Regions from separate parts of the Vibrio japonicus genome, predicted to be linked through region 4. Evidence: riboswitches for the same ligand, from Rfam matches in the RefSeq annotation. Region 4 holds a riboswitch; each other region holds the start of a gene.
What was found. A riboswitch is a leader RNA that binds a small molecule or an ion and turns the genes downstream of it on or off. The one in region 4 is predicted to bind thiamine pyrophosphate.
Positions count from the first base shown of each region.

Region 1: linked by a shared signal. The riboswitch ahead of thiB (thiamine ABC transporter substrate binding subunit) and the one ahead of thiC (phosphomethylpyrimidine synthase ThiC) in region 4 are both predicted to bind thiamine pyrophosphate.
Region 2: linked by a shared signal. The riboswitch ahead of thiD (bifunctional hydroxymethylpyrimidine kinase/phosphomethylpyrimidine kinase) and the one ahead of thiC (phosphomethylpyrimidine synthase ThiC) in region 4 are both predicted to bind thiamine pyrophosphate.
Region 3: linked by a shared signal. The riboswitch ahead of thiD (bifunctional hydroxymethylpyrimidine kinase/phosphomethylpyrimidine kinase) and the one ahead of thiC (phosphomethylpyrimidine synthase ThiC) in region 4 are both predicted to bind thiamine pyrophosphate.

Region 1 covers NZ_CP102096.1:318,762-326,811, forward strand. Annotated here, with positions in the region: gene tamB (autotransporter assembly complex protein TamB) at 1-1,656, shown strand, start outside; gene NP165_RS01630 (gamma-glutamylcyclotransferase family protein) at 1,699-2,046, shown strand; gene ppa (inorganic diphosphatase) at 2,124-2,651, opposite strand; gene fbp (class 1 fructose-bisphosphatase) at 2,814-3,830, opposite strand; gene mpl (UDP-N-acetylmuramate:L-alanyl-gamma-D-glutamyl-meso-diaminopimelate ligase) at 4,142-5,494, shown strand; gene NP165_RS01650 (flavin prenyltransferase UbiX) at 5,509-6,132, shown strand; TPP riboswitch at 6,170-6,289, shown strand; gene thiB (thiamine ABC transporter substrate binding subunit) at 6,347-7,339, shown strand; gene thiP (thiamine/thiamine pyrophosphate ABC transporter permease ThiP) at 7,349-8,050, shown strand, end outside.
Region 2 covers NZ_CP102097.1:776,813-784,862, reverse strand. Annotated here, with positions in the region: gene NP165_RS16690 (TetR/AcrR family transcriptional regulator) at 1-81, opposite strand, end outside; gene NP165_RS16685 (ArsR/SmtB family transcription factor) at 214-552, opposite strand; gene NP165_RS16680 (hypothetical protein) at 837-1,127, shown strand; gene thiD (bifunctional hydroxymethylpyrimidine kinase/phosphomethylpyrimidine kinase) at 1,242-2,072, opposite strand; TPP riboswitch at 2,168-2,265, opposite strand; gene NP165_RS16670 (hypothetical protein) at 2,396-2,548, opposite strand; gene NP165_RS16665 (PhoX family protein) at 2,920-4,800, opposite strand; gene NP165_RS16660 (arginase family protein) at 5,260-6,093, opposite strand; gene NP165_RS16655 (IclR family transcriptional regulator) at 6,099-6,824, opposite strand; gene NP165_RS16650 (universal stress protein) at 7,171-7,596, shown strand; gene NP165_RS16645 (MarR family winged helix-turn-helix transcriptional regulator) at 7,774-8,050, opposite strand, start outside.
Region 3 covers NZ_CP102096.1:1,284,646-1,292,695, forward strand. Annotated here, with positions in the region: gene NP165_RS06085 (LabA-like NYN domain-containing protein) at 1-9, shown strand, start outside; gene NP165_RS06090 (DUF2986 domain-containing protein) at 1-183, opposite strand, end outside; gene NP165_RS06095 (alpha/beta hydrolase) at 641-1,471, shown strand; TPP riboswitch at 1,560-1,669, shown strand; gene thiD (bifunctional hydroxymethylpyrimidine kinase/phosphomethylpyrimidine kinase) at 1,791-2,654, shown strand; gene NP165_RS06105 (ABC transporter ATP-binding protein) at 2,641-3,402, shown strand; partial or broken gene NP165_RS06110 (ABC transporter permease) at 3,473-4,198, shown strand; gene NP165_RS06115 (ABC transporter substrate-binding protein) at 4,271-5,185, shown strand; gene tenA (thiaminase II) at 5,207-5,872, shown strand; gene thiM (hydroxyethylthiazole kinase) at 5,885-6,670, shown strand; gene thiE (thiamine phosphate synthase) at 6,725-7,345, shown strand; gene NP165_RS06135 (HAD-IA family hydrolase) at 7,877-8,050, shown strand, end outside.
Region 4 covers NZ_CP102096.1:2,732,964-2,741,013, forward strand. Annotated here, with positions in the region: gene thiH (2-iminoacetate synthase ThiH) at 1-947, opposite strand, end outside; gene NP165_RS13005 (thiazole synthase) at 962-1,726, opposite strand; gene thiS (sulfur carrier protein ThiS) at 1,731-1,940, opposite strand; gene NP165_RS13015 (HesA/MoeB/ThiF family protein) at 1,942-2,712, opposite strand; gene NP165_RS13020 (thiamine phosphate synthase) at 2,702-3,970, opposite strand; gene thiC (phosphomethylpyrimidine synthase ThiC) at 3,970-5,910, opposite strand; TPP riboswitch at 6,068-6,166, opposite strand; gene crcB (fluoride efflux transporter CrcB) at 6,231-6,614, opposite strand; gene NP165_RS13035 (IS630 family transposase) at 6,813-7,301, shown strand; gene NP165_RS13040 (IS630 family transposase) at 7,201-7,848, shown strand; tRNA gene NP165_RS13045 (tRNA-Trp) at 7,987-8,050, opposite strand, start outside.

The DNA of each region.
Region 1 (8,050 bases), 370 kb from region 4:
CAGCAAGACTCTTCGGTGTGTCTGGACGAGAATATTAAGGTCGGAGAAAGTGGTGAAGCCCGTTTGAGTGTAAACCAGTTTAACTTTGATCAGATCGCGGCATTCATTCCTAAAGAGACTGAGTTACATGGTGAAGCAAACGCCAACGTTTGGGCTAAATGGGAAGCTGGAAAGTCTCCAGAAGCAAAAGTAGAAGTGAGATTACCTTCTGGGGGGGTATCTCAGAAACTACCTCAAACCGTTGATATTGGTTGGGATAAAATCACGCTAGATGCCAATTTAGCCGGAGACCGTTTGGATGCGAATTGGCTAATTGATGTGACGGACAATGGCGACTTTTCTGGTCAAGTCACGCTCCCGAATGTACTGAGCACAGAACAAACGCTGGATGGCCAGATAAAACTGACCACCTTTAATCTTGATTTTCTAGCGCCATTGATTGGCGAGTACAGCAAGCTTAAGTCGGATATTTCTACAGACATTGCGCTTAGTGGCCCGATTTTACATCCTAGAGCGAATGGCCAACTGCTGATAGACAATATTCTGGTGCAGGGGGATATCTCACCCACTCAGATTGATTCGGGCAAACTCACCGTTGATTTGTCTGGTTATGAGGCAAACCTATCGGCCATATTAAATACGCCGGATGGAGCGCTAAACCTTGAAGGTGATGCAGATTGGCGAGATTTAAGCGATTGGCGGACGAAACTTCGTGTATTTGCGAAGGAGTTAAAAGTTGAGATGCCACCAATGGTTGCGCTTAAAGTCGTGCCTGATATGACGATCAACGCTTCACCAAAATTTGCCAAAATCGAAGGTAACATTGCACTGCCTTGGGGGCGGATTGTCGTTGAAGAAATACCGCCGAGTGCAACAGGGATCTCGTCAGATCAGGTACTGCTTGATGAAGATTTAAAACCGCTCAAGGAAGACTCAGCAATACCGTTTGAAGTAGAGACGGACATCAATATCCAGATCGGTAATGATGTTCTGCTCGAAGCGTTTGGATTGAAAGGTGGCTTGGTGGGTAATCTTAATGTCACGCAAAAAGATAAAGGTCCTTATGTTGTCGGTGAAGTGAATATTGTTGATGGTTCTTACCGATCGTTTGGGCAAGACCTGCGCATTCAGGAAGGTAAGATTCTGATGAATGGTCCTGTGGATCTTCCTTATGTGCAAATTTCTGCGATACGTAATCCGGAAAACACACAGGATGATGTGATTGCAGGGGTGAAAGTGACTGGGCCGGCTACGGATCCGGTAGTATCGATTTTCTCAGAACCTGCCATGCCACAGGCAAATGCTCTATCCTATTTATTACGAGGTCAGGATATTGATGCAGAATCGGGTGGTAACGCGATGACGACGGCGCTCATTGGTTTGAGCTTAGCGAAAAGTGGTCGTGTTGTTGGCGCGTTAGGTGAAGCCTTTGGTGTACAAGATCTGCAACTTGATACAGCAGGAAGTGGTGATAGTTCAAAAGTGACGGTCAGTGGTTATTTACTTCCTGGACTGCAAGTGAAATATGGGGTCGGTATCTTTGACTCTGTAGGTGAATTTACGGTACGTTACCGCTTGATGAAGGATTTGTATCTTGAAGTGGTCACTGGGATGAGTAGCGCTGTTGATATACTCTATCAGTTTGAGTTTGATTAACGTCACTCATCAATTTTCATTGGTGAAAGAGCAAGGAACGCTATGCAACATCTACTATTTGTTTATGGCACTTTACGCAAAGGCGAAAGTAACCACACATTCTTAGAACACGCAGAATTTCTAGGTAGTTATGAAACTGCCCCTGAATACTCATTGTATGATCTTGGCGGTTACCCAGCCGTGATTGAGGGGCATAGTGCGATTCAAGGGGAGATATATCTCCTAGATGATAAGACATTAGCTGAAATTGATAAATTGGAAGATGTGCCAGTCGAGTATCGGCGAGAGCAGATAGACACACCGTTTGGCAAAGCTTGGATCTACTTGTACCAAGATAGCAGCCAGTTGGATGTTATTCTGTCATCAGGAGATTGGTGCCAACGAGTTTAATTATCCAACTTAGTCTCCAATCAACAAAAAGAGCCAGCAATTGCTGGCTCTTTGCGTATTTACTTAGATATTAATCATTATTTCTGAGCGCGCTCGTAAGACTCTAAAATCTCTTTGCGTGCAGAGGCCACATCTTCCCAGCCATCTACTTTTACCCATTTGCCTGACTCAAGCTCTTTGTAACGCTCGAAGAAGTGCGTAATTTGAGCTTTAAGCAGTTCAGGAAGGTCGTTCACATCTTGGATGTGATCGTACTCTTTAGTGAGTTTAGTGTGTGGAACAGCTACGACTTTCGCATCTTCACCAGACTCGTCAGTCATCTTTAAAACACCGACAGGGCGGCAACGAATAACAGAACCAGGCTGTAGTGGATGTGGTGTTGGGACCAATACATCAACAGGGTCACCATCAAGAGAAAGCGTATGGTTTACGTAGCCGTAGTTACATGGGTAGAACATAGGTGCAGACATAAAACGGTCTACGAAAACCGCGCCTGAATCTTTATCTACTTCATATTTAATTGGGTCAGCATTGGCAGGAATCTCAATCACAACGTAGATATCATCCGGAAGTGATTTGCCTGCTGGTACATTGTTTAAACTCATGAATAAAGTTCCTTTTATCGTGTACCCGTATTGGGCACTTGGGCTGAATTTTTGACCAAAATACCTTACTGCTAAACTCGGTTTTATGTAAACGAGAAAGGTGAGATTTCGTTCAAGAAATGTGAAAAAGGCGCTATTTACAGCGCCTTTAGATGGAAAGTCTTATTGTTCTTCTTTGTTTTGTTCTAATAACTCTTCAACTTTCTTAACCATGTTTTTAGAACCAACAAAGAAAGGCACACGCTGGTGAAGTTCTTTTGGCTCTATATCCATTATGCGGTTTACACCGTCTGATGCGACACCACCAGCTTGCTCGATAATGAACGCCATTGGGTTACATTCATAAAGTAAGCGCAGTTTACCGTTAGGGTGGCTTTCTGTACTTGGGTACAAATAGATACCACCTTTAAGTAGGTTACGGTGGAAGTCAGCAACCAAAGAACCAATATAACGTGACGTATAAGGACGGTTGTCTTCAGGTGCGCTTTCTTGGCAGTACTTAATGTACTTTTTCACACCTTGAGGGAAGCGAATGTAGTTGCCTTCATTGATTGAGTAGATGTTACCGTCTTCCGGGATCATCATATTTTCATGAGAAAGGCAGAATGTACCCAGTGATGGATCGTAAGTGAAGCCATTTACGCCATTACCTGTTGTGTAAACCAGCATGGTTGATGAACCGTAAATAACGTAACCCGCTGCAACTTGCTTGTGGCCTGGTTGTAGGAAATCTTCCTCAGTCGCTGGAGTACCAATGGGAGATACACGGCGGTAAATAGAGAAAATTGTACCCACCGATACGTTCACATCAATGTTTGAAGAGCCATCTAGTGGATCCATCAGTACAACGTATTTCGCGTTTTGATTAAGCTCTTTGTTAAACGCTACTGCTTCGTCTTCTTCTTCACTTGCGACTCCACATACTTGGTCACGTGCTTCTAGCGCGGCTTTAAATTTATCGTTGGCGTAAACATCCAACTTTTGCTGAGCTTCACCCTGCACGTTCTCAGTACCAACAGCACCAGTAATATCGCCTAAACCCGCGGCGTTAATTTCGCGGTTTACAATTTTAGCTGCAAGACGAATTGAAGATAGTAGGGATGACAAGTCACCGCCTGCATGGGGGAAGTCTGCTTGTTTCTCAACAATGAACTCGCCGAGGGTGCGCATTCCAGACATGATGTTTCCTTAAGGTCGCTTCAAAATAGAATAGGGGGATTTGGCGGTATGGGATCTCTTTCGGATCTTGGTTTTCGCCGACCCTTATTGTAAAAGCCGAATCTTTTTATTGGTAATGAACTAACTGATGAAGATCCCAATTTATTTGTCGACCTTCTCGCTTGTTGCATTCTGCTCATCTTACTTATTTGTATGAGCACGAAATGAGCACTTAATTGGCAGAAGCTCACGAACTGATCAAAGTAGTTCGCTTTTCAGAGCTTTATCGCCATAATGACCAGATAATTTTTTGCCTGCTATAGGGTCAGTTTATGCATATTCATATCTTAGGGATTTGCGGCACATTTATGGGTGGCGCAGCAATTTTAGCACGACAGCTTGGACACAAAGTGACAGGCAGTGATGCCAATGTGTATCCACCTATGAGTACTTTGCTTGAATCTCAAGGTATTGAAATCATACAGGGTTTTGACCCATCTCAACTCGACCCTGCGCCAGACCTAGTTGTTATCGGTAATGCGATGAGTCGCGGCAACCCATGTGTTGAACATGTTCTTAATACGAATCTCCGCTACACATCTGGCCCACAATGGTTGCAAGAGTTCTTGTTGCATGATCGCTGGGTGTTGGCGGTGTCCGGAACACACGGAAAGACCACCACCTCCAGTATGTTGGCGTGGATCCTAGAAGACTGTGGTTACAAGCCTGGATTCCTTGTCGGTGGCGTATTGGGTAATTTTGGTGTTTCGGCACGATTAGGTGAAAGCATGTTTTTCGTGGTTGAAGCGGACGAATACGACAGTGCTTTTTTCGACAAGCGTTCTAAGTTTGTGCATTACCACCCACGCACATTGGTTATGAATAACTTAGAGTTTGATCATGCAGACATCTTCGACGATCTGGAAGCGATCAAACGTCAATTCCATCATTTGGTACGGACTGTTCCAGGAAATGGTCGTATTCTAGCACCTAAACAAGATTTGGCTTTGGAAGACGTATTAGGTCGTGGCTGCTGGAGCGAAACGGAATTCACGGGCGAACAGGGCGATTGGAAAGCGGAAAAACTGATCCTTGATGGTTCTCAGTTCAAGGTACTGTTCCAAGGTGAAGAAGTCGGTACGGTTAAGTGGGATCTGGTTGGTGATCACAACGTCGATAATGCATTGATGGCTATTGCTGCGGCTCGACACGTTGGCGTCACGCCGTATTTAGCTTGTGAGTCTTTAGCTAAGTTCATTAATACCAAGCGTCGTCTTGAACTCAAGGGTGAAGTCAACGGTGTGACGGTTTACGATGATTTTGCGCATCATCCAACCGCGATTGAACTGACGTTGGGCGGTCTGCGAAACAAAGTGGGTAAACAACGCATCCTTGCAGTTCTCGAGCCTCGCAGCGCAACAATGAAACGTGGCGTACATAAAGAGACACTTGCAGAGTCACTGCATGCGGCTGACCACGTGTTTTTATATCAACCAGAAGCCATCGATTGGTCGGTTGAAGCGGTAGCTCAAACGTGTCATCAACCTGCACAAGTGTCTGATTGCGTTGATGACTTGGTGGCAAAAATTGTAGAGCAGGCTCAACCGGGTGATCAAATCTTGGTGATGAGCAATGGTGGCTTTGAAGGTATTCACGGAAAGCTGCTGGCAAAATTGGCCGAATAAATTAGTGTAGAAACATGAGTAACAAACAAAAAGCCATCACATTGGCATTTACAGGGGCATCCGGTGCGCCCTATGGATTGCGGTTGTTAGAATGCCTTTTGGCGGCTGATTATCAAGTCTACTTGCTGATCTCATCGGCAGCGCGCGTTGTTCTGGCGACAGAGCATGGTTTACAGCTGTCCGCTAATCCGGACGCGGCAAAGTATGCATTAGTAGAGCATCTTAAATGTGATCCTGAAAAGCTCACTGTCTGTGGTAAAGACGATTGGTTTTCGCCAGTGGCCTCTGGGTCTGCTGCGCCAAAACAAATGGTGGTGTGCCCATGTTCAGCAGGTAGTGTGGCGGCCATCGCTCATGGCATGTCGGATAATCTGATCGAACGTGCAGCAGACGTTGTGATGAAAGAGCGTGGTCAACTATTACTGGTGGTGCGTGAAACACCGTTTTCAACACTTCATCTAGAAAACATGCATAAGCTGTCTCAGATGGGCGTGACGATTATGCCAGCTGCACCGGGCTTTTATCATCAACCTAAATCCATTGAAGATCTGGTTGATTTTATGGTCGCCCGCATTTTGGATCATCTTGGTATTGAGCAAGGACTAGTGCCTCGCTGGGGATACGATCAGCGTGGTTAACACTGGCTATCAGATGATATAACGATTACAATTTTGTCGATACTCATCGGGGCGCTATTCATCCTATCAATAGGAATCAGCTGAGATCGAGCACACACTCGGAACCCGTGTACCTGAACCAGATAATACTGGCGTAGGAATTGAGTCTGGACTCGGAACATCTCAACTCTCCCGTCCCTCAAGCCTGTGCCGCTCAACAAGGAGAGAGCGAGCAGTGAAAACCACTCTGAGCACTTTAGCGATTGCTACCCTAACTTCATTTTCGGCTTTGGCTGCTGACAACACGTTAACGGTTTATACCTACGACTCGTTCGCCGCAGATTGGGGGCCTGGTCCTGCTGTAGAAAAAGCATTTGAAGCGAAATGCGGCTGCGATGTGAATTTTGTGGCGCTTGATGATGGCGTCTCGATCTTAAATCGCCTACGTCTGGAAGGGAACAACAGTAAAGCGGATATCGTACTAGGCCTTGATAACAACCTGATGGCAGAAGCAAAGAAAACGGGCTTACTGACTGAACATAAGGTAAATACGGAAAGCGTTACGCTACCTGGTGGTTGGAACGATACGACGTTTGTTCCTTATGACTTTGGTTATTTTGCTTTTGTATACAACAAAGAAAAGCTATCTAACCCACCTAAAAGCCTGAAAGAGCTGGTTGAATCACGCGACGATCTCAAAGTGATCTACCAAGACCCGCGTACATCGACACCAGGTCAGGGCTTAATGCTATGGATGAAATCGGTTTACGGTGATGATGCCACTCAGGCATGGAAAGATCTGGCTAAGAAGACAGTCACGGTCACCAAAGGCTGGTCTGAAGCTTACTCGATGTTCTTAGAAGGTGAGTCTGATCTGGTACTTTCTTATACAACCTCTCCAGCATACCATTTGATTGCTGAGCAGGATGACAAATTCGCGGCGGCTGATTTTGCTGAAGGTCATTACACGCAAGTTGAAGTAGCAGCGAAGGTGAAAGGTTCTAAGAATGAAGCGCTTGCTGACGACTTCATGGCATTTATTTTAAGTGATGAGTTCCAGTCAATGATGCCAACAGGAAACTGGATGTACCCAGTCACAGATGCGAAGTTACCTGAAGGTTTTGACACGCTTACTGTTCCAAGTAAGGCGCTAGGTTTTAGTGCTGATGAAGTGGTAGAAAACCGCAAAGCATGGATTCGTGAATGGCAAAGTGCTTTAACATTCTAAGGTTCTCCGTTGCACAAGACTCCTAAAATCGGCATTTGGGTCGCGATACTTATCGCGACCTTTGTTCTTTCTGCCCTAGGTGCTTTGCTGATTGAAGCGCCCTCGTTAAACGTGTTGCAAGTGTGGCAAGACCCATACTACCGACACGTCACTAAGTTTAGTTTTTATCAGTCATTTCTCTCTACGTTGTTGAGTGTTGGTTTGGCCGTGCCTGTCGCCCATGCTTTATCTCGGAGAAGTTTTCCCGGTAAAAAGCTGCTTCTCAAATTGTTTGCGACAACCTTAGTTCTCCCAGTTCTAGTGGGTGTGTTTGGCCTATTGGCTATTTACGGCAACAGTGGTTTAGTTGCTGAGCTTTTTGAAGCGTTAAACAGTAAGCTGCCTTTTTCGATATACGGGCTCAATGGTATTTTGCTCGCGCACGTTTTCTTCAATTTACCCTACGCGACCCGATTGTTACTGCAGTCACTGGAAACCATACCTGAAGAGCAACACAAACTTTGTGCTCATCTCGGTATGGGGCACTGGCAAAAGTTTAAATGGGTAGAGTGGCCACGCCTTAAACAGCAGCTTACGCATGTGTGTGGCTTAGTGTTTATGCTGTGTTTCACCAGTTTTGCTACGGTGATGGCGTTAGGCGGCGGGCCTAAATCGACAACAATTGAGTTGGCCATCTACCAAGCGATTAAGTTTGATTTTGATTTACAAGCC
Region 2 (8,050 bases), on a different replicon from region 4:
TAAGCTTTCTAAGCCATTTTCGCTGGCAAGTTCAAATGCCTTGCTTAGAATGTTTTCTTTGGTGATTTTTCCTTTACTCATTCGGCACTCTCTCGATGTACTCTATTTAGTTTTAGCACGTTCGTTCTTTTTTACAAGTTTTTGCTCGCCAGAAACGCAAAAAAGGCGATGGGTAAAAAACCAACGCCTTTACATTTACACACTTAGATTGATTTATTCGCTTTGGGACATATCCAATGCCGTACATGAGTTTTGAGCATTATCGTCATCTTCGCAGCAACATTCTGCCTTTAGAAAGCCAATAACACTGTCTAGGCATTGGTATTCTGCCACACAGTATAACGTTCGGCCTTCGCGGCGCTGGCTCAGCAAACCAGCAGAAGCAAGACTGGAAATGTGATGTGATAAGGTTGAACCAGGTACGCTCAGTTTTTCCTGAATCACGCCGACAGAAACGCCTTTATAGCCTGCCTTCACTATGGTTTTATATATGGCCAAGCGAGTCGGGTGACCTAACTCTTTTAAAGCTTTAGCGACAACTTCTAGTTCCATCAGCAAATCCTGCATTTAACAATATTTCCAAATTAATAGAACTATTGACACAATGCAACACTGGCAATGTAAGATTTTTTAAGTCAACGCTCTTCAAAACTCGCCATGTAGAACAATCTCACCACCCCAACGCTATCTAGGTGAATCAAACAAGCAGGCCTATGATGAAAATAAATTTGCTTATTTCTTAACCAGGGTCAAATTTAGCAATAATTTAATATTCCTGTTTAATACGCTGTCCTACACTTGAGTAGAGCGAAAGCAAGCTAGGTAAGGAGAGACAAATGATTTCTGTACATCGGCACTATGAGCTTAACGACACAAAACGCTTCCATGTGAATATTGAAGTCAATCCCATCGGACTTTTAGACGTTGAGATTGTTGAACTTCAAAAGCATCATCAAGCGGATCTGTGCGACGTTGAATTTGAAAAACTCACCGGCAAAACACGATTACACTGCAATAAAAATAGAGATAAATGGGCAGTAGAGTTAAACGATAAAGATGCGAATGAACTCAGCACACTGATTGTGGAAGCGAATGAAGAGTATGAAACTCTCATGCGCGATTTGTAACGGCGAGAAATAAGTCACTCCGCTGTTTGATTGATTGAAACAACTGATTAAAACAACGGAGTAGAATCTAGCTGACTAACGATGGACTACAGTGCCACCACATCCAACCATTCGTTAGCGCACATTCACATGGCCAGGAAAAAAATGATGTACCGGGCCATGCCCCTTCCCAACTTCCAACTCATCCGAATGAGAAATCGCTTGTGAGATATACTGCTTTCCAAGATACACCGCTTTATGCAGCCTATTTCCTTGAGCAAGATACGATGCGATAGCTGAAGAAAGCGTACAGCCCGTTCCATGGGTATTTTTGGTGTCGTACCGTTTTGCTCTCAGTAATTCATAGCTCTGTTCCATTATCAGCAGATCATTGCTATTTCTATCATGTTCCAGATGGCCACCTTTTAGTAGAACCGATTTCGCTCCTAACGCGCGTAAATCTTCTATTAAGGCTCCCATTTCATCTTCGTTCTGAGGGACAGACTTACCCACTAGAGCCGCCCCTTCAGGAAGATTAGGTGTTAACAAATCAGCCATCGGGATTAACTCTTGTTTAAGCGTGCAAATCGCATTTTGCTCCAGCAATAGATCGCCACTTGTCGCGACCATAACAGGGTCAATCACCAAATGTTTAGGCGTGTATTGCTTGAGCTTACGCGCAACTAACTTGATGATTTCAGCGTCGGCTAGCATCCCTATTTTGACCGCTACCACGTTCAAATCAGAAAAAACCGCATCAAGCTGGCTTTCGATATGTTCCAGCGGTATAGGATGAATGGCAGAGACACCCAACGTATTTTGCGATGTAATCGCTGTAATCACGGAACAGGCATAACTACCCGTCGCTGAGATGGCTTTAATATCGGCTTGGATTCCTGCCCCACCGCCGCTGTCGGACCCAGCGATCGTCAATACAATGGGAGTGGTGTCTTGTGAATGTGGCATTGTCGCTCCTACTACAAGACGTATAAGAACTGACTCTGCCAAAGTAGAGGAATGAAAGAAGTTCCACTTATAGCGAGTGCATCAAACCAGAATGTAACTTGATGCGAATAGTTCCCTACGCCAGTGCTAACTGAATCAGGTTCTACGGGTCTCGCAATGCGATCTCAGCCTTCAGGCTCCCCGACTATATCCAACAAATAATAGCAGTAAGTGAAACGCCAATGCACCTACATTTTTCTAAAAAACGCGAGGTGGGAATGATGAAAAATGATGTAGCACCAAAAACGACAAAAGGAGCCGAAAGCTCCTTTTTCCACTCGCGTTTACGCTTCGAGAATCTCTTCACCTAGTACTTCCGTAAGGAGTAACTGATCGGACTCATCTAATTTCATACCTAAAAGGGGCAGTCCGTGTTGGACCGTCCAACAGCAAAAGAAAACAACGATGGCTAATGCAAATAAAATGACTGAAACCATACCCTAACCTCCTCTTGTGGTTAAACACCAATACCTAGCTAACCCAAGGTGCAGCTTCGGAAGAAGTTAAAGGCCGTTGTGCAATACTTTATTCTTTTACGTTCGGATTCACGCTTAATAACAAGAATTTGTTAAAACCTGTGTCTCTATTGCGCTCAGTTTATTGTATTAACTTGTAACGTTTTATCGGTCTCTACACCCTAGAATTATTGAGGTACCATTTCAATATAGTGTTACCGTATGATGGAAGCAACTACATTTAGTATCATATAAAGAGACTGTCACAACTTTTTATGTATTTTGTTACATAAATTTCATATATCAAAAAAGGGGCTGAACGCCCCTTTGAACTACTGGTTTTAATTTAACAACTACGCGCCAATAACACCGCCATCTTCTCGCGTAATCGCTACGATGGTCGAGCGTGGCTTCGTGTTACCACCAGCAGGGAAATGCGATGGCGCGCCATCTTCCCCTGGGTGTTGTACGCCAACAAACATGGTTTTATAGTCAGCTGAGAACGTCAAACCCGTGATTTCACATGCGATTGGACCCGTTAGGAATCGACGAACTTCACCTGTCATTGGGTCACCACATAACATCTGGTTGTTGCCCTGACCGGCGAAATCCCCTTCATTTGAGTACTTACCGTCTGTTTGAATCCACAAACGACCAGCTTTATCAAAGCCGATACCATCCGGGCTGTTAAACATATTTTCAGGTGTGATGTTTTCACTACCCGCGTAAGCCGTACCTTTGTGAACCACTGGGTTACCCGCGATTAGGTATAGGTCCCACTCAAAGCTGTTGCTCGTGTGATCTCCACCATGTGGTAACCAGCGAACAATCTGACCGTAGTTGTTTTCTGCTCGTGGGTTTGGTCCACCAACAGGTTGGTTTTCTTTCACGCCACGGTTTTTGTTGTTAGTCAGTGTACAGAAAACATGTTTGTTATCAGGGTGCACAGCAACCCACTCTGGGCGATCCATGGTGGTTCCGCCAACATGAGTTGCAGCGCGACGAGCGAAGATCATCACTTCTGCCTGATCGTTAAAGCCGTTTTCTTTTGTTAAACCATTTTTGCCGTAAGTCAGTTCAATCCACTCACCTTTACCTGCCAGCTCTTTGTCGTCCATGCTGAATTTCGCAACATACAACGTGCCTTCTTCTAGCAGGTCGCGGTTAGCCTTGTCGTTGCCAGGTTTGTATTTGTTCTTAGAAACGAATTTGTATATGTGCTCACCACGCTCATCATCACCAAGATAAACGACAACATGCCCATCGTCATTGATCACTACCGCAGCATTCTCATGCTTGAATCGGCCTAGCGCAGTGCGTTTTAGTGGCGTTGATTCTGGGTTGTGTGGGTCGATTTCCACGATCCAGCCGAATCGATGAGGCTCATTTGGATGCTTCGCCACATCAAAACGCTCGTCAGAGTCGTGCCATTGATAGCTGCTTGGTGCGGCTTTTACACCGTAGCGTTTATGATCATCAGAAATCTCAGCGCTTTCATCTCGTGTACCGAAATAACCGTGGAAGTTCTCTTCACACGTCAGGTACGTTCCCCAAGGGGTCTGACCGTTTGCACAGTTGTTGAAGGTACCAAACGGTTTCATGCCTGATTTATCTAATTCAGTTTTCATCAGATCATGACCTGCCGCTGGGCCTGTCAGCATCATCTCGGTGTTTGCGGTAATACGGCGGTTACGTTTACCGCCCTTGTCTAGCTTCCACTCACCACCAGACTTAACAATTTCAAAAACAGTGACACCATGTGCCGCTTGCGCTTTCAAGACATCATCTGCTGTCATTGCTTTACCGCCATGATCAAACAGATATTCATAGTTGGTGTATTCGTTGTTTACGGCGATCACCGCGCGATCATCGCTGATCGGGAACAGGCTCATACCGTCGGTATTATCGCCAAACTGACTTTGTTGAGCTTTGGAGTCTTGTTTACCACTTTGATCAAACTCTGGTGCATTTGGAAAGATCGGATCTCCCCAAGACAATAGTGGTTTCGCTTTGTAGCCTTTCGGTACGATAATTTCGTCCGCTGTTGATGCCGGAACCGACTCAAAGTTTAGCAGCGCGCTTTTTTTGTCTGCGGCAAATGCTTTTGCGATCGGGTTTAAAGAAAGAAAAGCGCCTGCACTTACTGCTGCAGTACCTACTAAGAAACGACGGCGAGATAATCTCGCTTCGATCATCTGGCTAAACTGTGAATCTTGCTCATCACGATTCCACATCACTGACTCCTTGCTTGAGTAATTTTTATTAAATAGCGAGCAGATATTAGGTAGTCAATATGAAAGATTTATTAAGCTATTGTTTCTTAAATATTAATTCGAAGGTTCGTCTTTCCTTGAGTTACATGACAAACTTATGAAAACGCGCTGAACTTCAACTTTGCTGCGTAATGTAAGACATTTATGCAATAAAATGTGATCTAGGATCTAGCCATAACGAAATTTGCTGGCTAAATTAAATCGTGTTCATGAGGAACTGTATTCGTATTGAGCTCAGTGAAGAGCTGTATTTTGTTTTGAGGGAATATCATGAAAAAAATGAGAAGAGCACAATTGCATCGCGTTCGTATTCAATACTGGAAAGACTCAAGTAAAAGCGCGAACAAAGCATCTTAAAATGTGCTAAACCAACACTAAGCTGGCATCAATGCCAGCTTTTGTATATTTACTCCGGCCGAATTAAGCCGCTCGGTGAGTCATCAAATAAGTCTGCGCTAATTCATGAAGAAGGTTAGCGGTTCCTTTAGAGTAAAGATGCTTATCTTTGTAACCCACCAGCTGAATCTGGCGAACTTTCCCCGAAATAAGCAATTGGCGAATAATTCGATTCACGACCTGTATATCAATCGCTGAACCTGCCTCTAAGCGAGAAACAGGGCAAAGACAGTCAAGATCAATATTGAGAATAATATCGTCACAGTGTGCGAGATAACTTGCTAACTGGTGCTTGATCTGGAATCTTTGTCCAAAACAGCACTCTTCTAACGCAAACCAATCGCACCCCAGATCTTCCGCATACTCTAGCGTTCTGCTGTCAAGATGCGCTTTGTCTAAGCCAAGTCCAAACAACCGACACTCGCTATAACGTGAAAGCGCAAAGTGAAATGCGGTGCCCTTTTCAGGCTCTAACGTGGCGTTCAACTCAAAGCTGCGTCCAATGTGCACAACTCCCAGCTCTTTTCTTGGCGAAATAAGTAACGGCAAGCTGTGCAGTAAAGTCTCTGTGTTGTTAGTCAGAACCACGGGCAATGTTTGATCGCCTAAATAATTACTCAGATGCAGCTGATACTTTCCTACCTGCTGTTCATTTAGGTTGTAATGTCCACCATTCACCCAACAGTACTTATCTTGTTGGGCTAGCCATTCATATACTTCTTGTAAGCTCTGATCAGCCATTTCAAAGTCAACCAGCTTAGTCGGTTTGAGCCGCTCACTCACACTAACCAAAGTGAGTTGATGGAGTGGAAGTCCAGTAATATTCTCAGATTTCTTGCGTCGAAATAGCCCAAACATTTCCATTACCTTTCTGGGGGCAAAGCCCTAGCTGCTTGAAGTACATGTAGTATGATTCTTTGTTGATTGATCTGAAATCGATGAACAGGTGCCATAACCGAAACGGCCCCGATAAGTTTACTTCCTTTCATCACTGGGGCACTGATGCCAGAAACCCCCGGGTCAATCTCTGAAGTACTCACTGCATAGCCTTGGTTTCGAATTTGCTCTAGCTCTTGATGCCAAACACTAATGTTGTCGGACTCTCCGAAATAACGCAGAATCTTTTCACAACGCAAAGCGGGCATATAAGCAAGCATCACTCGGGATGAGGCGCCTCGTAGCAGGGGTTGACTTTGACCCTGGACGTAGCTGCAACGAAGCGCCTGCATACTCTCTTTTCTGCTGACACACAAAGCGCGATAACCGACAGGTACCATATACGCTGACATTTCACCCGTCTGCTTTTGCAATCGATTTAGCACCAAATCAATGGCATCTAAGTCGTGCTGATTGCTTTTGTAGCTTCGCATCAGCATCAATGCAGCCGGACCTATGATCAAGGTTTTGTCACTTGGACTTTCTTCGATAAGGTTCCATTCTTTTAAAAGCTTTATATGGCGATACAAGCTACTGATTGGCGTTCCCACCTGTTCGCTCAACTGCTTGGCCGTCACCGGGTCTTCGTTGACCGCGACTTGCATTAAAAGTTGGAGTACCTTTTCATTGACTTGCCCATTACTGTGTTTCATCGAGTTCTACTCATGTTGTATCGTCACGTGGATTCCTTAACAAATTTTATTCTCAAAGAGTAAGAATACATAAAGAAATCAGCGCAATATTTCTCACCCAATAAGAAAGTAACCACTCAACAACTGATCATCTGTCATCAAACAAAAAAACCAAACCAATCACCATTTAAATAAGAAAAAGAACCTAAGAACATTCAATGGTGGGCAAAAGAACATATCGGTAGAAAAAGTAATGCAGCTCAATAAGATGAGCGGAGAATTAATGAGTAAATCGAGATCAATCCAACACCATTTTTCCGTAAATAAGACTAAGCTTACATTGTCTATTTCAGAGAAGGGGTTGGATATGCAATACAAACACATCATGGTTGCTATAGAGCTTTCAGAGCAAAGCAATATCCTTATTGATCGAGCAGTTTTCTTGGCGAACCAACTCGGTTCAGAGCTTTCGTTTGTTCACATCGATGGGACTCATGGGGAGATTTATCCTGATTTAGTGGATATCAAGGCGAACCCTGACCTGAGACCCGTCAATGAGCATACGTTGGAGCAGCTTAGAGAGTTTGATGCTAATACCGAATACCCCGTGAAAAAGATCATTGTGGGTACAGGTGAGTTAAGCGGCAAGCTACACGAAGTGATCGCTGGCAACGGTGTAGATTTGTTGATTTGCGGCCATCACCAAGACTTTTGGAGTCGCATCATCTCCTACTCTCAGCATCTCATTAATAAGTCACCAGTTGATATTCTGGTGGTTCCTATTGAGTCTTAATCACCAAACATACGATAACTATGATGCCCGACAACCCACTTTTTACAGTGGGTTTTCTTTTATTGAGCACATCTAAACACGTATAAAAAGCTGATATGTTCTGTACAGATGCCCCCATTAAATGGGACTTTATTGACATGACACCCTCCCCCGAAAAATGGGGGAACTTGCTGGTGGCTATTCAAACTCAGCCAAACAGACTTTTAAATATTGGTTTAACTCTGTCTTTTGTTTCGGGCTCATCCCTTTAATCAGCGAGTGTTGCAAATCAACATGAACCTGCATCATCTCATCAATAAGTTTTGTCCCTTCTTGCGTCAATTTAACACTCACGCTACGACGATCCTCTTTGCTGTGTGTTCGGGCGATCAGTCCTTTAGATTCCAGCTTATCCAAGCGATTGGTCATCGCCCCCGACGTCAATAACATAGAGCCCATTAACGCGGACGGTGTT
Region 3 (8,050 bases), 1.3 Mb from region 4:
CGTATCTAATTGTTCAGGTGAAGCCACTGTTACATCAGTGTTTTGCTCTTGTTCATTTTGAGCTTCTAGCTTCGCTCGTTCTGCTTTAGAGATGTAGCGAGGCTTGTTGCTTTTGTGCAGTTTAGCATTGTGCTTTTTCTGCTTGGCTTTCAAAATCTGATTGATTTTTTTCTTACGGTTCATGTGTGTCGTCTGGATTCGGCCGTTAGGGGAGGCGCATATTATCAAATTAATACATTAATGACACCATGAAGCAGAACTTAGGTCACCTCACCACAAATTCTTATCGCTTCGCTAGTCGAGGTAGAGACAAAAGTCGAATCCATCCTCTCTCAAGCAAGCAAGAAAAAGAACTGCGTTCCAAAATGATAACTCTACCGTAAAATGCCCAATACGCTACCCATGCTCGGTGGCTTTTGTTTTATGCTTACATGGTTATTGATATATAACTCAAATATAGCGTCATGAGATGGCATCATTTCGTTAGCCGCTTAGTAATACGTTAAGCGCGGTTGAAAGCCTGTTAAGGAGTACTGTGATTATGTATTTTATTACCAATAAAAGGGTTCTAGACACAGGGGGTGGTAAACTCGTTTTTGAGGCGTCTAATGAGTTAAGCCAAAGTCTCAGGTATTGCAAAATGCTTGATGATCACCATTTTGAAGAAATCGGCAGTCTCGCATTCATGAGTGAAGTGATGAACTCTGTAGAATCCGAAATTATGTTTTTTATTCATGGATTCAGTAATCAACCGTATGAACACGTTTTCCCCCGTGCAAAGCAAATACACGACCAGTTGTCAGATGCTTCCCTTAGTCAAATCAAAGTCGTCCCTATCATTTGGCCATGTGACGACGACTTTGGAATTATCAAAGACTATTGGGACGATCAAGAGTCCGCAGAGAGCTCAGGTCAATATTTAAGTCGTGCTATCTCTAAGCTGGTAAGTTGGCAAGACTCGAATTTAGATAAACCATGTATGAAAAGAATGCATGTATTAGCACATTCGATGGGTGCGAGAGTCTTAATGAAATGCTTATCCCATTGGGCTAAAAAATTTGGTGGTGGTGGGGTTCCGTATTTGTTTAAGAATGTCTTTTTAATGGCGTCGGATATTCCTAATCATGCTTTACAACCTGACGAAGAGGGCATTCATATTGCTCGTTCCGCTCAGCGGGTTATCTGCTACTACGCCAATGATGACTTTTCGATGCCAGCGAGCAAAATCGCGAATACGAGAAACGCGGTATTTAGTCGTCGAATTGGACACACAGGCCCAGAAGATCAAAGCAAAACCCCACTCAATGTATACTCTGTTAACTGTGATGCGTTCAACAACACCTTTGACACCCCCAAAGGTCATACTTATTTCCTCGATAAAAATTCAGTAAAAAGCCCTGCATTTCAGCATATTGTGCAAGTGCTCAAAACCAGAACCCCTAATCTTGGGAGCCGGAATGTTGAGCTATAGTTGTGAGTGTTGTGGATATTAGCAAGGGCGAGGAGCATTAAATGCCAACAAACACCTTTCAAATACGCTAATTTTCAATTAGATTAGTAACCAATAGTCGGGGAGCAAGAACATTTATCTGTTTTTGCTGAGATCGTAATGAGACCCGTTGAACCTGATTCAGTTAGTACTGACGTAGGGAACTATTTGTACTTTACACTTAAGCTCGATCTTGCAAGGGTAGTGTTCTACCCTGATCCTGTCTCTGTTGCCAATATCTCCAATGGTGATGTGCTCGTAAAGTCGGTTCTCCTGCGTCTTTTTGACAGATGGAGCGACCATGACAACCAGTACAGATTCACATCCTTTTCCTATTAATACACCTATTGTACTTACGATCGCAGGCTCTGATAGTGGCGGTGGAGCGGGCATTCAAGCCGATATTAAAGCGATGTCGGCAACCGGCAGTTATGCGTGCTCTGTTATTACAGCAATTACATCTCAAAATACTTTGGGCGTTTCGGCAATATTTCCCATCCCGCGAGACCATGTGGAGAGTCAACTTGATGCCGTATTCACAGACCTCAATATCGTGGCCGTAAAAGTTGGAATGCTTGCTGATTCCACTATTATTCAAGTTGTTGCGAGTAAGATAAAGCAATACCAACCTAAATTTCTTGTTGTCGATCCAGTGATGGTTGCTACGAGTGGCGACCTTCTTCTTGAGCATTCGGCGATTAGCACGCTGAAGACAGAACTGATTCCTCTGGCTGATATCATTACCCCCAACTTACCTGAAGGAGCCGCGCTGACGGGTAGCTCCACACCTGAAACGGAACAAGAGATGTCTGCGATGGTCGATGAACTTCGCGCGCTTGGTGCTAAAGCGGTTTTACTCAAAGGTGGCCATTTAGAGAAAAATGAAAACAGTAACGACCTTCTAATACTCAATGAAACCACAACACTCATCAGTGCCAAGCGTTTCCCAACCAAGAATACGCACGGTACAGGGTGTACGCTTTCTTCTGCTATCGCGTCTTATTTAGCACAAGGGAATGATCTGATTGATGCAGTGAAGCTTGCTAAAACGTATATCACTCAAGCGATTACTCATGCCGATGAGTTAGAGGTTGGCAACGGGCATGGTCCGGTTCACCACTTCTTTGCTTGGAATCAAGCGGAAAAATCAGATGCGCAACAGTAAACAATATGTTGGCGCGGAGCTAAAAGGCATCTACCTGCGATACCAAGAGAGCGAATACGCTACGCTGTCTAATGTCAACATCAAGTTGGATGCGGCCAAATGGACAGTACTGCTTGGGCGAAGTGGCTGCGGCAAAACAACGTTACTGCGCTATTTAGCGGGTCTACTGGGTGAAAAAGTCATAACTAGAGGGGAGCTGAAGACGTCTGATGGCGCGTCTCTAGATGGTCGGGTCGCTTACATGGCGCAGCAAGATCTGTTACTGCCTTGGCTTAGTATTTTGGATAACGTCTGCTTAAGCTGCAAATTTACCAAAGGCTCTGTTGCAGGCGAGCAAAAGCAAAAAGCAAAGCAGCTTCTGGAATTGGTGGGACTTTCAGGTTACACAGCTGCGACTCCAAACCAGTTATCTGGTGGAATGCGGCAACGCGTCGCACTCGCAAGAACGCTGATGCAAGATAAGCCCGTTGTGCTGATGGATGAACCATTTTCGGCGCTAGATGCAGTGACTCGTCATAAGTTGCAAACCCTTTCATGTGAATTGCTCAGAGATAAAACGGTCGTGCTGATCACTCATGATCCGCAAGAAGCGGTGCGCTTAGCGGACAGGCTTTATGTCTTGCAAGGTACTCCCGCTGTTGCGGAGTCATTGACAGTGCCCACAACGCCTACGCCAAGAGTTCTCGATGTTCAATGTGCTCAATTGCAACAAGAGATTTTAGAGCAATTGGAGGTGGACTATGTCTAACATTACGACCACCATTGCATCGACTGTAAAGCAAGAAGGTTCGAAACAGAGATCCATTGCTCTTGTTGTCCGCATGACCATCAGCACTTTAGTTATCTTTGGCTTATGGCACTCAATCGTTGTGGTCTTTGACGTGCCAAGTTTTATCTTACCCGCGCCATTGGAAGTCTTATCAACCTTAGTTGAGCGATATGAAGTGTTACTCAAACACTCATGGGTTACAGCCCAAGAGATCTTGTTGGGTTTGGTGCTTGGTCTCCTAATGGGTACTTTCTTTGCTCTCCAGATGCTTTTATTTGAGCCGCTTAAGCGCTGGCTATTACCTATCTTAATCGCGAGTCAGGCGATTCCTGTTTTTGCTATTGCACCTATATTGATGCTTTGGCTTGGTTATGGCATGGCGTCTAAAGTTGTCATGGCTGCAATTATCATCTTTTTCCCTGTAACGACCTGTTGTTATGACGGTCTACGCAACACGCCAGCAGGTTACTTGGATCTTGCGAAAACGATGGGAGCAAACAAATGGCAAATACTGCGCCATATTCGACTACCTGCCGCCCTCCCAACATTAGCCTCTGGCGTCCGAGTCGCGGTGGTGATCGCACCGATCGGGGCCGTGGTCGGCGAATGGGTTGGTTCTAGTGCGGGGCTAGGGTATCTGATGTTGCAAGCCAACGCCCGAATGATTATCGATGAGATGTTCGCCGCGCTGTTTATCCTCGCAGCCCTTTCAGTCTCACTTTATTTCGTCACTGATCGACTTCTAAAGAAATTGATTCCGTGGGAAAGCCAATAGCGTTCAACCTGATTCATCTAAAAGGAAAATATTTTGAATAAAAACAAACGACTCACTATTGCCGCTGCTGTGATGGCAGTACTGACATCTGCTAACGTATCTGCCACTGAGAAACCGTTAACCTTGATGTTAGATTGGTTCGTCAATCCAAATCACGGTCCTATCATTATTGCGAAAGAGCGTGGCTATTTTGCGCAACAAGGTATTAAGGTTGAGATCCAAGAACCAGCCGATCCGAGCACACCAGCCAAATTAGTTGCGTCGGGTAAAGTCGATTTAGCTGTATCTTATCAACCGAGTCTGACTATGGATGTAGCGGCTGGCTTACCGCTAGTGCGAGCATCCACTCTCATTGCTACGCCACTTAATACACTAATGGTGCTCGATAACGGTAAAATTAAATCGTTGGCAGACCTGAAAGGTAAAAAGATTGGTATTGCTATCGCGGGGAATGAAGAGGCGACGATCGGTACGATGCTGGCGCAAGAGAGTGTCAAGTTCTCTGACGTTGAAACCATCAACATTGGTTGGGCGCTTTCGTCGTCTTTAGCTTCTGGCAAAGTGGATGCGATTTGGGGCGGTCTGCGTAATTTCGAAACTAACCAGCTTGAGCTAGAAGGTTACAAAGCACATGCGTTTTTCCCTGAAGAGCATGGCGTGCCTACTTATGATGAGCTCGTTTTTGTCGCCAATGCGAATAACTATGACAAACAAGCAATACAAGCTTTCAATAAGGCTTTGGAACAAGCGACAACCTATATTGTGAACCATCCACAAGCATCGTGGAACGAGTTCGCTTCTTACTCTCCAGATACACTCAACAATGAACTAAACAAGCGCGCATGGAGCGATACTCTGACTCGATTTGCCCTTCGTCCGTCCGCGGTTGACCTTAAGCGCTACGATGACTACGCCGAGTTTATGTATAACCAAGGCATCATAAAGTCTCAGCCCAAAGCGGCCAATTACGTACCCGACTTCAATTAACCGTGGTTATAAGGATCAGTCATGAATTACCGTGATTTAATCAACGCTTGTCAGGAAGATTGGCAGCATTATGTTGAGCATGATTTCGTGCAACAACTAGCAAAAGGCACGCTCGTACAACCCTGTTTTCTGCATTATCTGAAACAAGATTTTCTGTTTCTAAAGCAATATGCTCGCGCTTATGCGTTAGCTATCTACAAGGCGAAGACCTTATCGGATATGCGACATGCTCTACCTAGTGTCCATGCACTGCTAGATTCAGAGATCGCACACCATGTGACCTACTGTGAAAACTGGGGTTTGACAGAGTTAGATCTTGAGAACGAACCGGAAGATTTCGGTACGGTGGCGTATACCCGTTACGTACTCGATGCGGGTATGGCAGGGGATCTCGTGGACTTATATGCCGCATTAGCGCCCTGTTCAATTGGTTATGCTGTGATTGGCAAAGCTTTATTAGGTCACTCCGATACCGTTCTGGAAGGCAATCCATATCGTAGTTGGATCGAGCTTTATGGCGGTGAAGAATTTCAGTCTGGCGTAGCCGCTGGGGCTGAGTACTTTAATCAGCTGCTTGAAGAAATTGATATTCATAGCGAGCGTGGTCAAAACCTTATCCATATCTTTAAAACCGCCACTCGTATGGAAATCGCATTTTGGCAGCAAGGGCTAAACGCACTGAGATAAAAAGGAACAATAATGCTGACTCAAACTATCATTCAACATCTCGATGCGGTACGTAAACAAAAGCCCTTGGTAGTAAATATTACGAACTACGTAGTGATGAATAACACCGCTAATGCATTGTTGGCAATCGGTGCTTCACCAATCATGGCGCATTCACAACAAGAGCTTGGCGAGATGATGTCGTTCTCGGGTGCGTTAGTCATAAACATTGGCACTCTTGACAGTGCTTGGACGCCACGAATGATCTATGCCGTCGAGCAAGCTAACGTTAATGGTAAGACCGTCGTACTCGATCCTGTTGGTTGTGGCGCAAGTCAACTACGGACGGAAACCTCTCGTGAAATTGCGCGCCTTGCTAAAAAACTGATTATTCGTGGAAACGCATCAGAGATCATCGCTTTAGCAGGTGAGCAAGCACAAAGCAAAGGTGTAGACGCACTAGACAGTAGCGATACAGCGTTGGGTGCGGCTCGAAGTTTGGTGTCTGAATATGGCGCGAGCGTGGTGATTTCAGGAGCAACCGATTATGTGGTTTTCAAAGAGCAAGTCGTAAAGCTCAATAATGGTCATGAAATGATGCCGTACGTAACTGGTATGGGGTGCACACTCACCGCTTTGACTGGCGCATTCGCCGCTGTTGGTGACGATACCGGACTCGCGGCAGCAGCCGTGCTGGGCGTAGTAGGGGAGATTGCAGCAGAAAAATCTCGTGGTCCAGGTAGCCTTCAAATGAACCTTCTGGATGAACTTTACCAACTCGACTCAAGCGTGCTAACAAAGCGTTTGAAACTCCAATAACCTAACTGCCAAGTAGCGCTCAGTCAGGGCGCTGCATCTTACAAGCGAGTGATTATGAACCTGTATAAACTTTATCTTGTGACCGATGATCAACAAGATTTGGCGACACTTAAGTCTGTGGTGAGACAAGCTGTTGCTGGTGGTGTCACTATGGTTCAAGTTCGAGAAAAGCATGGTGATGTGAGGGCTTTTATCGAACGAGCTCAGGCCGTAAAAGCGATTTTAGCGGGAACGGGTGTGCCGTTGATCATTAACGACCGCGTTGATGTTGCACTAGCCGTCGACGCTGATGGCGTGCATCTTGGTCAAACGGATATGCCAGCGACCATAGCACGTGAGCTAATTGGTCAAGAGAAAATCTTAGGTCTTTCTGTTGAGAATGAGCAGCAGCTGACTGAAGCGAACTCTTTACCTATCGACTACATCGGTTTAAGTGCAATCTTCGCTACTCCAACCAAAACGAATACACAAAAACATTGGGGTATCGAGGGGTTGAGAAACGCGATAAACCAAACACAGCTACCTATCGTCGGGATTGGAGGCATCAATGAGCAGAATATCCCGGAGCTAATAGCAACAGGTGTGGATGGAATCGCGATCGTCTCGGCGATTTGTCATGCGCAAAACCCAAAGCATGCCGCTGAAAAGTTAGTGGCTTTATGTGATAGCCGCTGAACATTAATCCCAATTGCCTATGAACTTTGGTAGGTATTATCTTCGCCTGTATTTACAACACATGGGAGTTCATCAAGAGTTAATTAAGTTTCGGCTTGGACATTGGGTTATAGGTGAAATCCCTTTGGAGATCTTATCATCTTTTTCGATGGCTGAGTCCATTAGTATGCTGCAACCTCTGCTAGATAACATGCTCAGTGAGAGCTTAAACTATAGAGTAACTCTAAGGTCAATGATCAAAACTAAAAATGCTGAGAACTTTCGGGTTAGACTGAGAGTCTTTCATCTACAAATGTAGATTTAACTAGCTTAAAAACTTTTTCAAGCTAGATGAGTTTGATCTATCTCCCATAATGAAATATATATTTCATTCAATTCATTTTATGAAAGTATATTTTCTTGTAGTATCCGTATTGCCAATTAAGAAACAATAAGTTTGTGTTCATGACCGCCTAAAGAGCACTCTGAATCCGTTGTTGTTGGATGAGGTTTAGGTATTTACTGGAACAGCTCAAAGCGTAGACAAAAAAGATGAATAAAAAAAAGACGGTAAAATATGTTATTTTTGATTGTGACGGGACTCTGATTGATAGTGAGCGATGGTGTATTCAGGCTCAGGTCGATACCCTTAAATCTGTGGGAGTTGAAGTGGAGTACGAGTGTCTCAAAAATCATTATCAAGGAATTAAAATCCATCACATTTTC
Region 4 (8,050 bases):
ATGGAAGTGATCCCAAGCGGTAACACATTATCGCGAAACTCAGGTGACTCTCGGGTAGAGAGTGACAACTCCACTTCCGGATTAAATAAGCGATACGCGCAAATCAGCTGTACCAATTGCTTATCCGTCATGACTGACTTTGGTTGCAATGCTCCCGCACACGGACGTAAGCGAGGAAACGATATCGAGTAGCGGGTTTGCCAGTAGGTGCGCTCTAAGTAATCTAGATGCGCAGCAGTAAAGAAGCAGTCAGTACGCCAGTCCTCTAACCCAATTAACGCACCGATACCAATCTTGTCTATCCCAGCTTTTGCTAACCGGTCGGGGGTTTCAAGGCGAAACTCAAAATCCATCTTATTGCCGCGTAAATGATGTTGCGCGTACGTCGACGGATGATACGTTTCTTGATAAACCATCACCGCATCCAAACCTAAGCTTTTCAGCTCCGCATACTCTTCTTGTTTAAGCGGCTGAACCTCCATCGCAAGATAATTGAAGCGCTGTTTGATCTGCGGTAACACCTCACGAAAGTAGTTCATCCCTACTTTGGTTTCGTGTTCGCCAGTAACCAATAGCACGCTATCAAACTTCATTTGTTTGATAGCATCAATCTCGGCTTCAATCTCTTGTTGATTGAGCGTTCTGCGCTTAATGCGGTTTTCCATCGAAAAGCCACAGTACGTACACGCATTGGCACATAAGTTAGATAAGTACAAAGGAATATAAAGCGACATGGTATTGCCAAATCGCTTACGTGTGAGGGCAAATGACTGTTGCGCCATTTGCTCAAGATAGCCTTCAGCCGCTGGAGAGATCAGCGCTTTGAAGTCTTCCAAATCACGTTTAGGTTTACTCAACGCACGCTCGACATCCGCAGCCGTTTTACTGTTGATTGAGATAGACACGTCATCCCAATTCAACTGTTTAAAGTGTTCGACGAAACTCATGTCCACCTCTCACCTTAGTTATCAAGAAACGAAGTCAACGGACTGGATGCAACAGCATGCGATACCTTGCCCGCTAAGCCCGCTTCGTACGCCATTCTCCCCGCTTCTACCGCGAGCTTAAATGCCGTCGCCATTGATACAGGATCTGCCGCAGCGGCAATCGCCGTATTCACCAGCACCGCATCCGCTCCCATTTCCATGGCACGTGCCGCATGCGAAGGCGCCCCAATACCGGCATCGACAATGACTGGCACGTTGGCTTGGTCAATGATGATCTCGATAAAATCGTGGGAAACGATACCTTTGTTGGAACCAATCGGTGCGCCTAATGGCATCACCGCAGCACAGCCTACCTCTTCCAATCGCTTACATAAAACCGGATCGGCGTGGCAATAAGGCAAAACAACAAAGCCATCTTTCACCAATTGTTCAGCTGCTGCTAAAGTCTCAATTGGATCAGGCATTAAGTATTTTGGGTCTGGATGAATTTCCAATTTTAGCCAATGGGTTCCGAGCGCCTCACGAGCTAAATGCGCCGCAAAGATGGCATCTTTGGCATTCTTTGCACCGGACGTGTTAGGCAGTAAGTTAACGCCCATATCGATAATCGGTTTAAGAATGTCATCTTGTTGATTGTCCACGTCCACACGCTTTAGTGCCATCGTCGATAACTGCGAGCCTGATGCTCTGATCGACTCAGCCATTATCTCGCTATTGGCGAATTTTCCCGTACCCGTAAACAAACGTGATTGAAATGTTTTATCAGCAATCGTCAACATACGATCACCCTCCTGCTATGGCTTGAAAGAGCGAGATGGCATCACCGTCATTTAGGTGAGTACTCGACCACTCGCTGCGCGGTATGACGCAATTGTTGATTGCAAAGACACACCCTAACGCTGGTAACAACAGCTGCTCAATAATCTCAGCTAAAGAGCTTCTTGATCGCACGTTGTGGTTTTGACCATTGATGATGATTTGAATTGTTTCCATGTCATAGACTCACTTGTTCTCGCTGAGCACATACGCTGCATTCGCTATCTGGCCGAACGGTTAATGTCTGCCAAGCGAGGTTCATTCCGTTAAACAGGTGCAACTCGTTAGGTTGCAAGCCCTGTTTATCGAGTGCCAATAGTTGCAAAGCCGCTAGTGCCTGATAGTTACCTATCGTACCGACAACTGGCCCAACAATGCCGCTGTCACTGCATTTGCTCGGGCTTGCCAGCACTTCATCGGGAACCAGACATTTGTAGCAACCCTCTTTGGAATGCGCAAAATCAAACACAACAAACTGCCCTTGCCAACCAATCGCCGAACCGGAGATAAGCGGTGTTGCTTGACGATGACAGGCTCGATTGACCAAATGACGCGTTGTTAAGTTGTCGCTGCAATCAAGTACCACGTCTGCCATCATCACTTCGAGCTGAAGTTGCTCTTCATCAAGCCGCTTATTGAGCTTACGCACCTTAAGCTGAGGATTGATCGCCTGTATTTGAGCCGCCATCGCCTCCACTTTTGGCACGTCGATATCGCTGGTTCGATAGATCACTTGTCGTTGCAGGTTACTCGCTTCAACAATGTCGTCATCGCTAATCACCATCTGGCCAATACCAGCGGCAGCTAAATACATCCCAGCCGCACTACCCAATCCGCCACAACCGATGATCAGTACCGATGATTGACCAAGGCGCTCTTGCCCTTTTTCACCGATTTCTGGTAATGAGATTTGTCGCTGATACCGTAAGAAATCACTGTCACTCAACATGGCTCGGCTCCTCTATCATCTCCCTCGAAGCCATAACGTCAGCAAAAGCTTGTATCACTTGCTGTGGTTCGGAGGACAAGGTGATCGCCCTGACAACGGCCAAACTCGATACGCCACATTGCCAAACAGCACGCGCATTGGCGAGGTCAATACCACCTATTGCAACAGTAGGAACCCCCACATCGGAACCATAAGGGATGGTATCAATCAGTTTTTGATACAACGCAAGACGTATTAATCCTTGCGGTTTCGACGGCATCTGCTTAGTGGTGGTTGGGAAGATATGACCAAGTGCAATGTAACTTGGGGCAATTTGTACAATTCGCAAAAGCTCATAATAGCCATGTGTGGAGAGCCCGAGACGGATACCAGCATCACTCAGTTGTTTCAGATTGGACTCCTCCAAATCTTCCTGCCCTAAGTGAACACCGTACGCACCATGCTCAATCGCAAGTTGCCAGTAGTCGTTGATGAACACCTGCGCATCGAACTGCTTGCCAAGTAAAATAGCGCGCTTTATCTGCTGCTCTAAGTCACTTTGGTCTGGGTTCTTAATCCGCAGTTGTAGAGTCTTAATGCCCAGATTGAGTAAGCGTTCGATCCACTCAACACTATCCACGACGGGATAAAGCCCTAAGCTCGCATGAGCCAAAGTTGGGAATTGAATTTGGTGTTGATTCACTCCCCAACCCACTTTGATACCTAAACGCGAATCTTCGATCACTGGTGTTGGGAATTGCGCATAGTTGTTTGTCCATGTTTCACGTGAAACATTCACCATGGCACGTGCCAACGTTAAGCAATCTTCGAGCGGAAAATCGAGGGCAAGTAACGTAACAATCCAAGATAGGTGACTTGGGTTATCAGCGTGTCGAACGTTGTTCGAAGAAAAAGACAACGCGCGAACCTCACCGTTCAGCGGATGGTGCCAAACATCCAGACAACGTTCTCCGTCATCAAGCGCTAAAAAAATGACATTTTGAGCTTGTTGAGTGAAGTCCGACAGCGCCAGTGTACTGTGATAGCTAAAGACGTAAGAGGATGAATAGTCTTGGCTTACACGCGGGGCCAAATCAGTGTAAAGATCGGCCACCAAGCCAATGGTATCATTTGAGTTAGATACCAAGATGGTATGAGTTGGGCTGACACCCAACTCTATACCTGAGACTGTAAATCCTTGTTCATCTGCTACTAATAAGCACTGCTGGATAACGCCCGTAAGCTCAATGTAATCAGCAGGAATAAGGATTTTAGTCATCATTCCTCCGCTTGAGCAGCAACAGCAGGATGGTATAACTCAGAGCCGGTTGCTCTAAATTCTTCCGATTTCTGACGCATGCCTTCTAATGGATCATCCAATAGTTTCACCGAAATGGCTTGGTCGGCCGCGACTTGTTTGGTGTCTTTAGCGTACTCTCGAACCTCTTGCGAGATCTTCATCGAACAGAATTTAGGGCCACACATAGAGCAGAAGTGCGCGACTTTACCCGACTCTTGCGGAAGCGTTTCGTCGTGGAAAGAACGTGCGGTATCTGGGTCTAGAGATAGGTTAAATTGATCTTCCCATCTAAACTCAAAGCGAGCCTTAGACAAGGCGTTATCACGTACCTGTGCGCCAGGGTGACCCTTTGCAAGATCGGCAGCATGGGCAGCAAGTTTGTAGGTGATCAGACCGGTCTTTACATCTTCCTTGTTTGGCAGACCTAGATGCTCTTTAGGTGTCACGTAACAAAGCATCGCACAACCATACCAACCGATCATGGCAGCACCGATCCCGGAAGTAATGTGGTCATAACCAGGTGCGATATCGGTAGTCAAAGGACCAAGTGTATAGAAAGGTGCTTCATGGCAATGCTCAAGCTGCTGTTCCATATTCTCTTTGATCATGTGCATTGGCACGTGTCCAGGACCTTCAATAATAACCTGTACATCGTATTCCCAAGCGATCTTAGTCAGCTCACCCAAGGTACGTAACTCAGCAAACTGCGCTTCATCGTTGGCATCCGCAACTGAACCTGGACGCAGACCATCACCCAATGAAAGAGCAACGTCGTACTTAGCACAGATTTCACAGATTTCACGGAAGTTGGTGTACAGGAAGCTCTCCTGGTGATGAGCAAGACACCATTTGGCGATGATTGAGCCACCACGAGAAACGATACCTGTTACACGCTTAGCTGTCATTGGGACATAACGCAGTAATAGACCAGCGTGAATAGTAAAGTAGTCAACCCCCTGCTCTGCCTGCTCAATAAGCGTGTCTCGCATGACTTCCCAGTTTAGGTTCTCAGCAATACCATTCACTTTTTCTAGCGCCTGATACATAGGTACGGTACCAATCGGTACTGGACTATTACGCAAAATCCATTCGCGTGTTTCGTGAATATTACGTCCTGTCGACAAGTCCATTACAGTATCGCCACCCCAACGAGTAGACCAAACCAGCTTCTCTACTTCTTCTTCAATAGAAGAGGTCACCGAGGAGTTACCGATATTCGCATTCACTTTAACGAGAAAGTTTCGGCCAATGATCATTGGCTCAGATTCTGGGTGGTTGATGTTGGAAGGAATGATAGCTCGACCTTCCGCAACTTCTTTACGGACGAATTCGGCAGTAATGTCTTTAGGCAGATTAGCTCCAAAGCTTTGGCCAGGATGCTGTTGGTTTAATACCTCATCGCGGTACTTGGCTCTACCCATGTTCTCACGCAGCGCAATATATTCCATCTCAGGTGTGATAATACCTTTGCGCGCGTAGTGAAGCTGAGTAACACATTGCCCTTCTTGAGCACGTCGTATGCGAGGTAGATTTCCATAGCGCAGCTCATCCAACGTCTCGTCTTCTAGTCTTTCTTTGGTGTAGACAGAGCTAACATCATCAAGAACCTCAGTATCCGCGCGCTCTTCTATCCAACCCTCTCTTAACTTCGGTAAACCGCTGTAGAGGTCGATAGAGTAATCTGGATCGGTGTAAACACCGGACGTATCGTATACACGTACGGGCTCATTTGGCTCAAATATTGGACTTTCTTTTGTACCACCGACTAAGCTGTCTGCGAGAGTAATTTCACGCATCGGCACACGAATATCAGGGCGAGAACCCTCAACATAGACTTTCTTCGAATTTGGATATGGTTGTACTGATAAGGTATCAATAAACTGTTTTGCTTCCAGTCTTGCTAGTTTGCGACTCGACATAGCATTCTTCCTTGCTTTGTTATACTAGATAAAAAGAATTTGGATAAAAATGCTTGGCGGAAAGATGCGACAAGAGGCGTCGAAATAGTGGTGTTTTAATAATCAACTTATTCACTACGTTCGAGCATTTGATAGATCACTAGGTAGAATTCTAGTGTAGATATCTACTCCTGTTCCCTTCGCAGGTGTTAACCTGATCAGGTTCAACGGATCCCGAATTAACGGTCTCAGCCTTATGGCACTCCGACAAGTCTTACGAGTATATAAAATCAACTTGGATAAACCAAGCTGACCTCTACAAATAAAATGTGATATCCGATTTAGTTTTTTATTAAAAGCTGAAAGCCGACCCAAGCAGCGGAAATACTCAATGCGACGTTAAGTAGAACGTTTAGTCCCATCTTTATAAACGCTCCTTGCTGCATAAGCAGGACGTTATCCATAGAAAAAGTAGAAAATGTGGTGAGTGCCCCCAAAAAACCTAGACCAATAATTTGACGCCAAGGTTCATTCGCTAGAGTGCCATTTTCAAAAGCTGCGATAAGTAGCCCCATTATGAATGAACCAATGACATTCACTAAAAGCGTCCCATACGGAAAACCGCGACCGAATAACGTTACACACAGCTCAGAAATCAAATAACGAGAGCAGGCACCAAATGCACCACCAACTGCAATAAAACCAAGAATATAAAAATGCCCCATAACTCCCCCTAATCAATAACTTAGTATTGTAGCTATCAGAGAGAGTTTTTCGAACAATAAAATCAGTCATATACGGTTCAAACAAAGTTTGAGATTTAAAACGTTACCGGAGTAACATCTTTATATGAAATAGATAATACCAATCTAAGAAAAAATATGATCTAATTTAAGGCCATTCAACAATAGAATGTATTCGCTATGGATAGCCTCAAGAATATTGATTTTAAAAAGCTCGCAAGCCAGCAGAAATCCATCCAGATGAAAATGAGATTGCTCGCACTTGCTCATTTCAAAGATGGACACTCTCGTACCCAAATCGCCAAGTTTCTTAAGGTGAGCCGAACCAGTGTTAATCGATGGGTTCAAATCTTTCTTGAAGAAGGATTAGAAGGGCTGAAGGAAAAGCCAAGAACGGGAAGACCACCATTATTAACTTCTGAACAAAGGGAGCAATTGAGCCAATACATCAAAGATAAAGCTCATGATACTCAAGGTGGGCGACTGACCGGCGCCGATATCCATGCCTATATTGTGAAAGAATTTGGCCAGCATTATCATCCTGATTCTATCTATTACCTACTCGAGCATATGGGTTTCTCATGGGTCACTTCCCGTTCAAAACACCCACAACAATCCCAAGCGATACAGGAAGATTTTAAAAAAACTCCAAGACGAAACGATCCTTAAGATCCCAGGTCATGTCGCTTTAAAGCATGTCGATATCTGGTTTCAGGATGAAGCTCGATTTGGGCAACAAAATACAACAACACGGTTATGGGCTGAAAGAGGCACACGTCCCAGAGCAGTGAAGCAACAACAGTTCGAATATGCGTATCTATTTGGTTCTGTCTGTCCTCAAAAAGGTATTGGTGAGGCTATCGTTGTCCCATGGGTCAATAAAGACCTCATGATTGAGCATTTAAAGCAAATATCGGCGGTCACTGAAAAAGGACGTCATGCCGTCATCATTATGGATGGCGCAGGATGGCATACAGAAGATATCGCTAATGGCTTTCAGAACATCAGTGTCATCAAACTTCCCCCCTATTCTCCAGAGCTAAACCCTATAGAACAAGTATGGAGCTGGATGAGACAACACTATCTCGCCAATCAGTCTTTTGCGGATTACGAAGACATTGTCTCCAAAGTGTGTAGGGCTTGGAATCGTTTTTTGGCATGCTCCAACAGAGTCACCAAGATGTGTTCGAGAGAATGGGCAGACCTGACCAGTTAATTTTCCAGATTGGTATTATCCTAGAAGGGACAAACATTAAGAAATGGTTTTAGCAATAGCGTCCTGTACTCAAAATGAACACATTTTTAGAACGGATAAATATAAAAAGGCCTCAGTCTTTCGACTGAGGCCTTAATATGGCAGGGGTGGAGAGATTCGAACTCCCAACACGCGGATTTGGAATCCGCTGCTCTGCCAATTG